DNA from 3 places in the Pseudomonas sp. GW821-FHT09C10 genome. Region 1 is predicted to be linked to each of the others. Evidence: riboswitches for the same ligand, from Rfam matches in the RefSeq annotation. Region 1 holds a riboswitch; each other region holds the start of a gene.
The links. A riboswitch is a leader RNA that binds a small molecule or an ion and turns the genes downstream of it on or off. The one in region 1 is predicted to bind cobalamin.
Positions count from the first base shown of each region.

Region 1 (3,270 bases):
GGCGCGGTAGACGGCGTTGCGGTCGGCCTGGGGGAAAGCGTTGTCGGTCATGGCCCTATCGGGGGCAAGCCCCCTCCCACAGTGGATGGGGTTTCAGCTCGGTCCGGGGCAAACAACGCGGCTACCGCCGTCGGATTCGACGGGAAATAAAAGTGCACGTAAGAGGCCGTCATCCGCCCCTGCCGGAACACCGCTTCGGCACCGCGCCCACCGTTCGGGCTCAGGCCACGGGCAATCGGCTGGCACTCGGTGCTGGTCAGGGAATGGTGATACGTGTGTCCGCGCAGCACGCCTTCCGGCAGTTCGACGCTTTGCAGGGCCAGGGCCGCGAGTTTCTTTTGCATCACCGCATCGCCTTGCAGCAGGCCGACCAGCTCGGCGCGGGTGCCGTCGACATCGGTAAGCGAATCCAACAGGTAGAGCATGCCGCCACACTCGGCGAGCAAGGGTTTGCCGGCGGCATGATGGTTACGAATGGCGTCAAGCATCGGCGTGTTTTGCGACAGCGCCTGGTGGTGCAATTCCGGGTAACCGCCGGGCAAGTACAGGCTGTCGGCCTCGGGCAGTTGGCGATCATGGATCGGCGAGAAGAAGTGCAACTCGGCCCCCATCGCCCGCAGCAGGTCGAGGCTGGCGCCATAGGTGAAGGCGAAGGCTTCGTCACGGGCCACCGCAATGCGCACACCGACCAGCAATGGTTCGGCCACGATCACTTCCGGCGCGGCGAAGGTCACCGGTGGCGGTAATGCGACTTCACAGCTGCTGCCCAATGCCTGGGCGGCGGCGTCCAGGCGCACGTCGAGGTCATTCAGCTCGCTGGCCTGCACCAGGCCCAAATGGCGGCTGGGCAGTTCGATCCCGGTTTCGCGGGACAGGGCGCCATACCAACGCAAGCCTTCGGTGAGGCTGCCTTCCAGCAACTGCGCATGGCGCAGGGTGCCGACGCGGTTGGCCAGTACCCCGGCAAACGGCAGGTCCGGCTGATAACGCGCCAGGCCCAGGGCCAAGGCGCCAAAGGTCTGGGCCATGGCGGTGCCGTCGATCACACCGAGCACCGGCACGCCGAAATGCCGCGCCAGGTCGGCGCTGGACGGTGTGCCATCAAACAGGCCCATCACGCCTTCGATCAGGATCAGGTCGGCCTCACCCGCCGCTTCCCACAGCAGCCGACGACTTTCCTGCTCGCCCACCATCCACATGTCCAATTGATACACCGGCGCACCGCTGGCGCGCTCGTGGATCATCGGGTCCAGGAAATCCGGGCCGCATTTGAACACGCGTACCCTGCGCCCCAGGTTGCGGTGCAAACGGGCCAGCGCGGCGGTGACGGTGGTTTTGCCCTGGCCGGACGCCGGTGCGGCGATCAGGACGGCCGGGCAGTGACGGGGCTGATTCAAAGTTCGACGCCCTTCTGTGCCTTGATCCCGGCCTGGAACGCGTGCTTGAGCATGCCCATTTCAGTGACGGTGTCGCCCATTTCGATCAGTTCAGGCTTGGCGCCACGGCCGGTGACGACCACGTGCTGCATCGGCGGACGGGCTTGCAGGTCGCTGAGGACCTGGTCCAAGTCGAGGTAACCATGCTTGAGGGCGATGTTCAGCTCATCCAGCACCACCAGGCCGATGCGCGGGTCTTGCAGCAGTTCGCGGGACACGGCCCAGGCGGCTTCGGCGGCAGCGATATCGCGCTGGCGGTCCTGGGTCTCCCAGGTGAAGCCTTCGCCCATCACGTGGAAACGCACTTGCTCGGGGAAACGGCGGAAGAACAACTCCTCACCGGTGCTGTTGCGCCCCTTGATGAACTGCACCACACCGCACTGCATGCCGTGGCCCATGGCGCGCGCGAGCATGCCGAATGCCGAGCTGCTCTTGCCTTTGCCGTTGCCGGTCAGCACCAGCAGCAAGCCACACTCATTGGGGGAATTGGCGATGCGCTCGTCGATCACGGCTTTTTTGCGCAGCATGCGCGCCAGGTGGCGTTCGTCGCGGTCGGGGGTATCGGTCATGGCAGCTCTCCATTGGGGCTGGACAAAAACGGCAGGCAGGAAAAAACAGACAGCCAAGCATCGCCCACCGTGATGCTGTTGGATGATCTAGGCCGGTCTCCGGGCTCATGAGTGGTGCGCTGGCTCATCGACAGAGCGAACACGCCGACGGCGCGCCTTCCCATATCGCGGGCGATACAGTGGCAAAAGGCACCGTCTTGACTCATTTACCGTTGCGGGGGCAGCGCCGGAATCGCGGCAGCACTGTGTACAAGTGCGCTCGCTCACCGGCTTCCCTGTTTCACTCGGTCGACCCATGGGTCACAGAGCACCTGGAACAAGCCGCGAAGGTTAGTGGGTTGGGGGTGGAGCGTCAATTAAAGCTGGCCTTGCACTTGAACCATCGCACCAGCGCCCTCCTCTACCCTTACAGGTATCAAGGAGAACACCATGCATAAAACCAGACTCGCCCTACTCATCATGCTCGCCGGCACCCTCGCCGCCTGCGGTGAAAGCTCCACCCTGCAGGTGTCCGACGGCACCGGGCCGTCGCCGCAGCTACCGGAGCCGAACAAAACCCTGATTCCCACGGTGAACATTGCCCCGGCCATCGGCTGGCCGCATGGTGCGAAGCCGACAGCAGCGGCCGGCACCCAAGTGGCGGCGTTCGCCGAAGGCCTGGACCACCCGCGCTGGCTGTATGTGCTGCCCAACGGCGATGTGCTGGTGGCAGAAACCAATGCGCCGCCCAAACCGGATGATTCCAAGGGCATTCGCGGCTGGGTCATGGAGAAGGTCATGGGCCGCGCCGGTGCCGGGGTGCCGAGCCCCAATCGCATTACCCTGCTGCGCGACGCCGATCACGATGGGGTTGCCGAGACCCGTACAGTGTTCCTGGAAAACCTCAATTCGCCCTTCGGTATGACACTGGTCGGCAATGACCTGTACGTCGCCGATTCGGACAAACTGCTGCGCTTCCCCTATCAAGCGGGCGAAACCGCGATCAAGGCACCTGGCACCAAGGTGGTCGACCTGCCGGGCGGGCCCCTGAATCATCACTGGACCAAGAACGTGATCGCCAGCAAGGACGGCAGCAAGCTGTACGTGAGTGTCGGCTCCAACAGCAACGTCGGTGAGAACGGTCTTGAGGCGGAACAGGGCCGGGCGGCTATCTGGGAAGTGGATCGCGCCAGCGGCCAGCAGCGCATTTTCGCTTCCGGCCTGCGCAACCCTAACGGCATGGCCTGGGAACCCCAGAGCGGCAAGCTATGGACCGCGGTAAACGA
Region 1 covers NZ_JBWKPE010000012.1:103,881-107,150, forward strand. Annotated here, with positions in the region: gene bluB (5,6-dimethylbenzimidazole synthase) at 1-51, opposite strand, end outside; gene AC07OT_RS22020 (cobyrinic acid a,c-diamide synthase CobB) at 48-1,397, opposite strand; gene cobO (cob(I)yrinic acid a,c-diamide adenosyltransferase) at 1,394-2,005, opposite strand; cobalamin riboswitch at 2,079-2,335, opposite strand; gene AC07OT_RS22030 (PQQ-dependent sugar dehydrogenase) at 2,435-3,270, shown strand, end outside.

Region 2 (3,270 bases), on a different contig from region 1:
TTGCTCGCTGGCCTGCCAGCCCGGCTGGTTATCCTGGGCGCAGATCGCCTGGATCACCGGGATATTGCGGCGAAATGGCCGCAGATGCGGGGCTTCGGGGCTGGATTGGGCAAAACCGGTGGTGTTCAGGATCACCGCCGCGCCGACCTCATCCAGCAGGTCCTCGACCACCGCCAGGCAGCCGGGCTCTTTCAAACTGGCCACCGCCATCGGCAACGGGTTAAGGCCCGCCGCCTGCAAACGCTGGCAGAACACATCGATAAAACCGGTATTGGCCGCCTGCAAGTGGGAGCGGTAGAACAGCACCGCCGCCACGGGCCAATCCGCGTGCCAATCGGTCTGCCAGTCATTGAGGCGAGGGTTGGCTTTGTGCGGGTGATAGATCGCGGTGCGCGGCAAGGTCTGCGGCTCGGCCCACGGGTAATCGCGGTCCAAGTAGCCGCTGGCCAGGCAGCGGAAAAAATCCAGCGCGTTAGCGAGCCCGCCCTGGCGCAGGAAGTGCCACAGGCGGTCGCGCTGTTCGACACTCACCGTGCTCAGGCCGCTGAGTTCCGGGTCCGGGCGGTCATCCCCCGGCACCAGGATCAGCGTAATGCCGCGCTCGGCCAGCTCCACCAGGCGCTCGATGCCGTAGCGCCAATAACCGATGCCGCCGTGCAGGGAAATCAGGATGACCTTGGCGTGGCGCAGCACCTCATCGACATACAAATCGACCGAGGCGTGGTTCTGCACCTGCATAGGGTTGGCCAGGCGCAGGCTGGGGTAATCCTCGGGCAACTGCTGGGCAGCTTCGGCCAGCAGCGCCAGGCTGGAATCGCCGCTGCACAGGATCACCAGTTCGGCGGGCGTTTGGCCAAGGTCGGCAATATTGTCGTCCGCGACGAAACCACCGGGCTGAGTCCTGAGCAGGTGCATGGGTTAAACGCTGAGGGCGGCGCGTAGTTGCGCTTCGAGGCCCGCCGCGTCCAGCTCCTGGCCGATCAGCACCAGCCGCGTGATGCGCGCTTCGTCGGCGCCCCAGGCACGGTCGAAGTGCTTGTCGAAACGCGTACCCACACCCTGGATCAGCAGGCGCATCGGCTTGTTCGGGATGGCGGCGAAGCCCTTGACCCGCAGGATGCCGTGCTGAACCACCAATTGGTTCAGGGCGTCGAGCAGCAGCGCTTCGTCGGCTTGGGGCAGGTCGATGGAGATGGAATCGAAGGCGTCGTGATCGTGATCTTCCTCACCTTCGTGGTGATGATCGTGGTGGCTATGGCGAGCGTCGATATGTTCTTCGGACCCCGCGCCCAGGCCGATCAATACGTCCAACGGCAGGCGACCGCTGCTGGCTTCGATGATCTTCACCGCCGGCGGCAGTTCTTCGGCGACTTCCAGGCGCACACGGGCCAGGTCTTCGGCGCTGATCAGGTCGGATTTGTTGAGGATTACCAGGTCGGCGCTGGCCAACTGGTCGGCAAACAGCTCGTGCAGCGGCGATTCATGGTCCAGGTTCGGGTCGAGCTTGCGCTGGGCGTCGACCTGATCCGGGAACGCGGCAAAGGTGCCGGCGGCCACGGCCGGGCTGTCGACCACGGTGATGACCGCATCAACCGTGCAGGCGCTGCGGATTTCCGGCCACTGGAAGGCCTGTACCAAGGGTTTTGGCAGGGCCAGGCCCGAGGTTTCGATGAGGATATGGTCGAGGTCGCCGCGACGGGCAACCAGTTCGCGCATCACCGGGAAGAACTCTTCCTGCACGGTGCAGCACAGGCAGCCGTTGGCCAGCTCGTACACGCGGCCGTTGGCCTCTTCTTCGGTGCAACCGATGGAGCACTGCTTGAGGATCTCACCGTCGATGCCCAGTTCGCCGAATTCGTTGACGATCACCGCAATGCGACGGCCCTGGGCGTTGTCGAGCATATGGCGCAGCAAGGTGGTCTTGCCCGAGCCAAGGAAGCCGGTAACGATGGTGACGGGGAGTTTGGCCAGTGTTTTCATCGGATGCCCTTTGGGGCGGGCATACGGGACGATGGGCCCTGCGGCGCGCAGAAGCGGATTTCGTCACCGGATCACCCCGCCCGGTTGAATTGGAAAATCGGTGGCGAGGCAGGTCTCCTGGCTTGGGGCTTGCGGGTCTTGCGACCGGCGCCGACTGCGCCTTCCCGCCGCAGTGGCAGTGGCGTGGCAGTCAGATAAACCCTTCACAGTTGCGGGGGCAGCCGCGGCTTGAACCGCGTTCCCTTCTTAGCTTCGGCCTGGGCCGAAGAACCTCGAGGGTGCAAGGCTACGCAGTGAGTACGAGCGGGTCAATGTCGAAACGGCCTGACCGCCCGCCTGAACACTATCCAGGGGTTGAAAACGGACGCCCATCATTAGGCGTTTGGTTCAGAACCTTTGATATCAGTGCAGACGGCAATAGTGCGCAACTTATGTAAAAGCTCGCCTTGAAGCCAGACTAATTATTTAGTCCATACGAATTAAAGAAGCGCTGCAACTTAACGTAATCAGTTCCCAAATGAGTACAGGGAACAGAAACATCGAAAAACACCACCCATCCCCGGAGCAGCTTTGCCAATAGACGAAGTTTAACGCAGCATAGCCAACTCGGATAAAAACACTATGGAATTTTCAATACGCACTCAAACTACTGCGCCCCTCCCTTCGGCATCGATCGAAGTGACTGGCAACGTACACCCCAAAACTGATTCTCTGCCCCTCGCAGCGGCACAAAAAAAACCATCAGACATTACCTTTTTCGAGAACCACAGCAACCCGTTGCTGGCCAAAGAACTGTTGGACCATTTCCGTGATCTGGAAGGCCCGAACGGTAAGGCACGCAACAGCTTTCGCCTGACCGACCTAAAAAAGATGGCGGCAGGCAAACTACACGACGGACGAGATGCCAAACAAGAGCAAATAGAGCTTGCGAAGGAGGTCATCAGCCGCCCAGACCTAATGACGTCACTCTTTTCACACATCCGTGGAGAGCCCTACGGCGAGGCAACCTGGAACAATGTCGCTATTATCGCTGAAGACTTCAAAAGTCTTAGCGATGGGTCTTTGCTGGGGCAAGTCAGAGTTTATTTTCGCGAGTTCGCCGAAGGTGCTAACGATGAATATGTAAACTTTAACGAACTGCGAGAGGCCGCACGGGAAATACGGAGCACCCGAGACTTCTCCTACAATGCAACAGCCGTTGCCAGAGAGCTTCTTAATAGGCCTAGCCTGCTTCGTCAGTTGGATATAACGCGTGGCGCGTTCTTGCATTCAACCAAACCAGACGACAGG
Region 2 covers NZ_JBWKPE010000010.1:199,766-203,035, forward strand. Annotated here, with positions in the region: gene cobN (cobaltochelatase subunit CobN) at 1-915, opposite strand, end outside; gene cobW (cobalamin biosynthesis protein CobW) at 919-1,980, opposite strand; cobalamin riboswitch at 2,071-2,270, opposite strand; gene AC07OT_RS19875 (hypothetical protein) at 2,602-3,270, shown strand, end outside.
Region 2: another riboswitch for cobalamin. It lies ahead of cobW (cobalamin biosynthesis protein CobW); the one in region 1 lies ahead of cobO (cob(I)yrinic acid a,c-diamide adenosyltransferase).

Region 3 (3,270 bases), on a different contig from region 1:
TCTGCCCGGTGCCGCTGGACGAACCGCTGGCCCGCGCCAGCAGGATCACCAGGGCAAACGCCGCCATCGCGCCGACAAAGGCGCCGGCCGACAATGAAATCAGCCCGCCGCCCACGCCCATCAACGCCACCAGCACCGCGCCGGTCGAAGCCCCGGCGCTGATGCCCAGCAGGTACGGATCGGCCAACGGGTTGCGCAGCAACGACTGCAAAATCACCCCGCAGGTGGCCAGCCCCGCACCGCAGGCGGCGGCCACCAGGGCACGGGTGAGGCGATAGTTCCACACCACGCCTTCATCGATCGGGTCCAGCACGTAACCGGCCGCCCACAGTTTGTTGGCGAGCACCTGTAGCACCACCTGGGGCGAGATGGCGGTTTCGCCGATGGCCACGCCGGCGAGCACGGCGATCAGCAATAGCGCCAGGGCGAGTAAGGTCCGGATCATTGCGGCAGGTCGTAGCCGTCGATGGCCGTGGCCAGGTGTTCAAGGCCGTCGAACATGCGGATGCTGGCCTGCAGCGCCAGGGCGTCGAGGATGATGATGCGGTTGTTTTTCACCGCGTCCATGTTGCGCGTGACCGGGTCGCTGCGCAGGAAGGCGAGTTTCTTTTCATGGTCGTCGGCGGGGTAGCGGCGGCGGTCCATGCGGGCGATTACCAGGAAGGTCGGGTTGGCCTTGGCGAGGGTTTCCCAGCCGACGGCGGGCCATTCTTCATCGGATTGCACCACGTTGTGCAAACCGAGGGTTTCGAGCATGAACTCCGGAATGCCCTTGTGTCCGGCCACGTAGGGGTCGCTGGCCAGTTCGGCGCTGGAGAACCACACCAGCGCGCTGGCCTGCTTGAGGCCTTTGCTCTGCACGGTGGCCACGGATTTGGCCAGGCGCGCCTGGAGCTCATCGTTCAACTGTTGGCCGCGATCCTGTACATCGAAAATCTGCGCCAGCTGGCGGATGCTTTTGTAGATGGTCTCGATACGGAACGGCTCCAGCCGCGTGCCGTCGGCGCCCACCAGGTTGTCCTTGCCTTCGCAGTCGGAGGGCAGCAGGTAGGTGGGGATCTTCAGTTCGTGAAACTGCTCGCGGGTGCCGACCACGCCTTGCGGGCCCACCACCCATTCCAGCTCGGCGGCCACCAGTTGCGGGCGCTTGGCGATCACTGCTTCGAAGCTGGGCTCGTTGTTGGCCAGGCGCTCGATGCTGTCGTTCTGCGCCTTGAACTGCGGCAACACGCTGTTGAACCACAGCGAAGTGCCCACCACGCGGTCAGCCACGCCGAGGGCATAGAGCATTTCGGTGGCGGCCTGGCCGATGGTCACGCTGCGCGCGGGCGCCTGCGGGAAAGTAAGGGTGCTGCCGCAGTTTTCCAGGGTCAGCGGGTAATGCGTGGGGGCGGCGTGGGCCAGGGCGCAGAAACCCAGGCCGCTGATCAGGGCGGTAACGCGTGGCAGCATGAGGCGATCTCCGTGTGAACCGTACGTGGAAACAGGGGAGGTACGGTTCGGAAATACGCCCTCGAACGCTGCCGAACGGGCAGGCAAGGAGGTCCTTCCCGGACACCCCGCCGGTTAGTGATTACTGGGCCGGCAGGTCTCCTGACTGATGCGTCGTCGCCACGCTCCGGCCTTCCCGGACGCGGTCCAGTGGCAGTGGGGAGCAGGCTCGGCACCTACAGTTGCGGGGGCAGTTCCGATTGACGCGGTGTACCGCGCTTCGGATTCCCTATTAGTCCCGTTCGGGAACCGGCGCGGTATGGTAGTTGATTAGGGCCAGGCGATACAGCCCGAAGGGCGCCCGGTCAGAGACGAATATCCTCGGGGCCGCGGATCAGCGCTTCAATTCGCGTGCCCGTGGCGCGCTCTTCGTTGCTGAAACCGTCGTAGTCCGCCAGGTTGGCGAAGCGGATGCCGGTCAATTGTTCGATCTGGATCACGCTGCGCTGGTAGGTCCTGACCTGGCCGAACATCAGGTCGAGCTGACCCAACTCGCGGCTTTGGTCGATCATGTAGGCGCTGGCGGAGGGCTTGCCGTCATCGCTGAGGTAGGCCACCACCTTCCAGAACGCCTTGGGGATTCTGATGCCACGGTAAAGGCGGTCGTCGTCGGCGAACACCGGGCCGCTGAACACCGTTGCCCGGGCTTTCCAACGTTGCGTGTTATTGAGGATGTAGTCTTCCAGTTCCAGCCAGGTCTTCTGGTTGAACCCGCTCATCTGCGGCGAGCAGTTGGTGAAGTGGAAGGTGTCGAGGTTGGCGGTGTTTGCCGCATCGCCCCAGTTGGGATCCTGGCGCCGTACCAGGTGGCCGCGATCCAGGCCATTGCTGGCATAGAGCTCTTCGCCGACCTGGGCGCTGATCGGCAGGCGCCCATCGTAGGCCCAGGTGTCGTTGCTGCGGATAATCTCCACATGCTGCCCGCCGTCGATATTGACGCCCACGTAGAGCGCCAGTCGTCGGGAACGGGACATCGTCACCGAGAAATGCGTGTAGTCCAGGCGCAGCGGTTGGACGTCGTCCGCCAATGCCTCATCGGCGGTGGGCCAGGGCACTGTGAAGCTGCTGAGAAAGTCCTCGGCGTAGCCCTGTCGGTCCTGTAGATCCTTGGCCGCGGTGACACGGGGCTTCGCCGCCCGGGCTTCCATCAGGGTGGGATTGGTCGCGATCAAAGGGCGCAGATCGGCGAGTCGTGGGCGGTGCGCAAGATCGATTTTGGCTTTGCGGGCTGGCATGGGTAAGTCCTCCTTGGATAAACACGACTGCAACATAGATTGATGACAATTGATGACACGGGTTAACCCTGGGGGGCTATCCTCAAACGGTTACCGGAGCTACACCATATGCCAACAGGGAGCCAGCTAATGTGTGATCGCCACCACCGCAACCCGATTTTCTGCCTGATCCCGCCGTATATGCTCGACCAGATCGCGCGTCACGGTGATAAGGCCCAGCGCGACATCGCGCTGCGCACCCGCGCCAAGGACAGCACGTTCCGTTCGCTGCGCATGGTCGCAGTGCCCGCCAAGGGGCCGGCCCACATGGCCCTGGTCATGGGCGCCGGCAAACGGCGCTCGATCTACAGCGCCGAAGGCACCGACAGCCTGCCGGGCAAGCTGATCCGCGGTGAAGGCCAGCCCGCCAGTGGCGACGCCGCCGTGGACGAAGCCTATGACGGCTTGGGTGCCACGTTCGATTTTTTCGAAGAGGTGTTCGACCGCAACTCCATCGACGACGCCGGCATGGCGCTGGATGCCACCGTGCACTTTGGCCAGAACT
Region 3 covers NZ_JBWKPE010000016.1:164,300-167,569, forward strand. Annotated here, with positions in the region: gene AC07OT_RS26165 (FecCD family ABC transporter permease) at 1-445, opposite strand, end outside; gene AC07OT_RS26170 (ABC transporter substrate-binding protein) at 442-1,452, opposite strand; cobalamin riboswitch at 1,567-1,760, opposite strand; gene AC07OT_RS26175 (DNA/RNA non-specific endonuclease) at 1,797-2,726, opposite strand; gene AC07OT_RS26180 (M4 family metallopeptidase) at 2,856-3,270, shown strand, end outside.
Region 3: another riboswitch for cobalamin. It lies ahead of AC07OT_RS26170 (ABC transporter substrate-binding protein); the one in region 1 lies ahead of cobO (cob(I)yrinic acid a,c-diamide adenosyltransferase).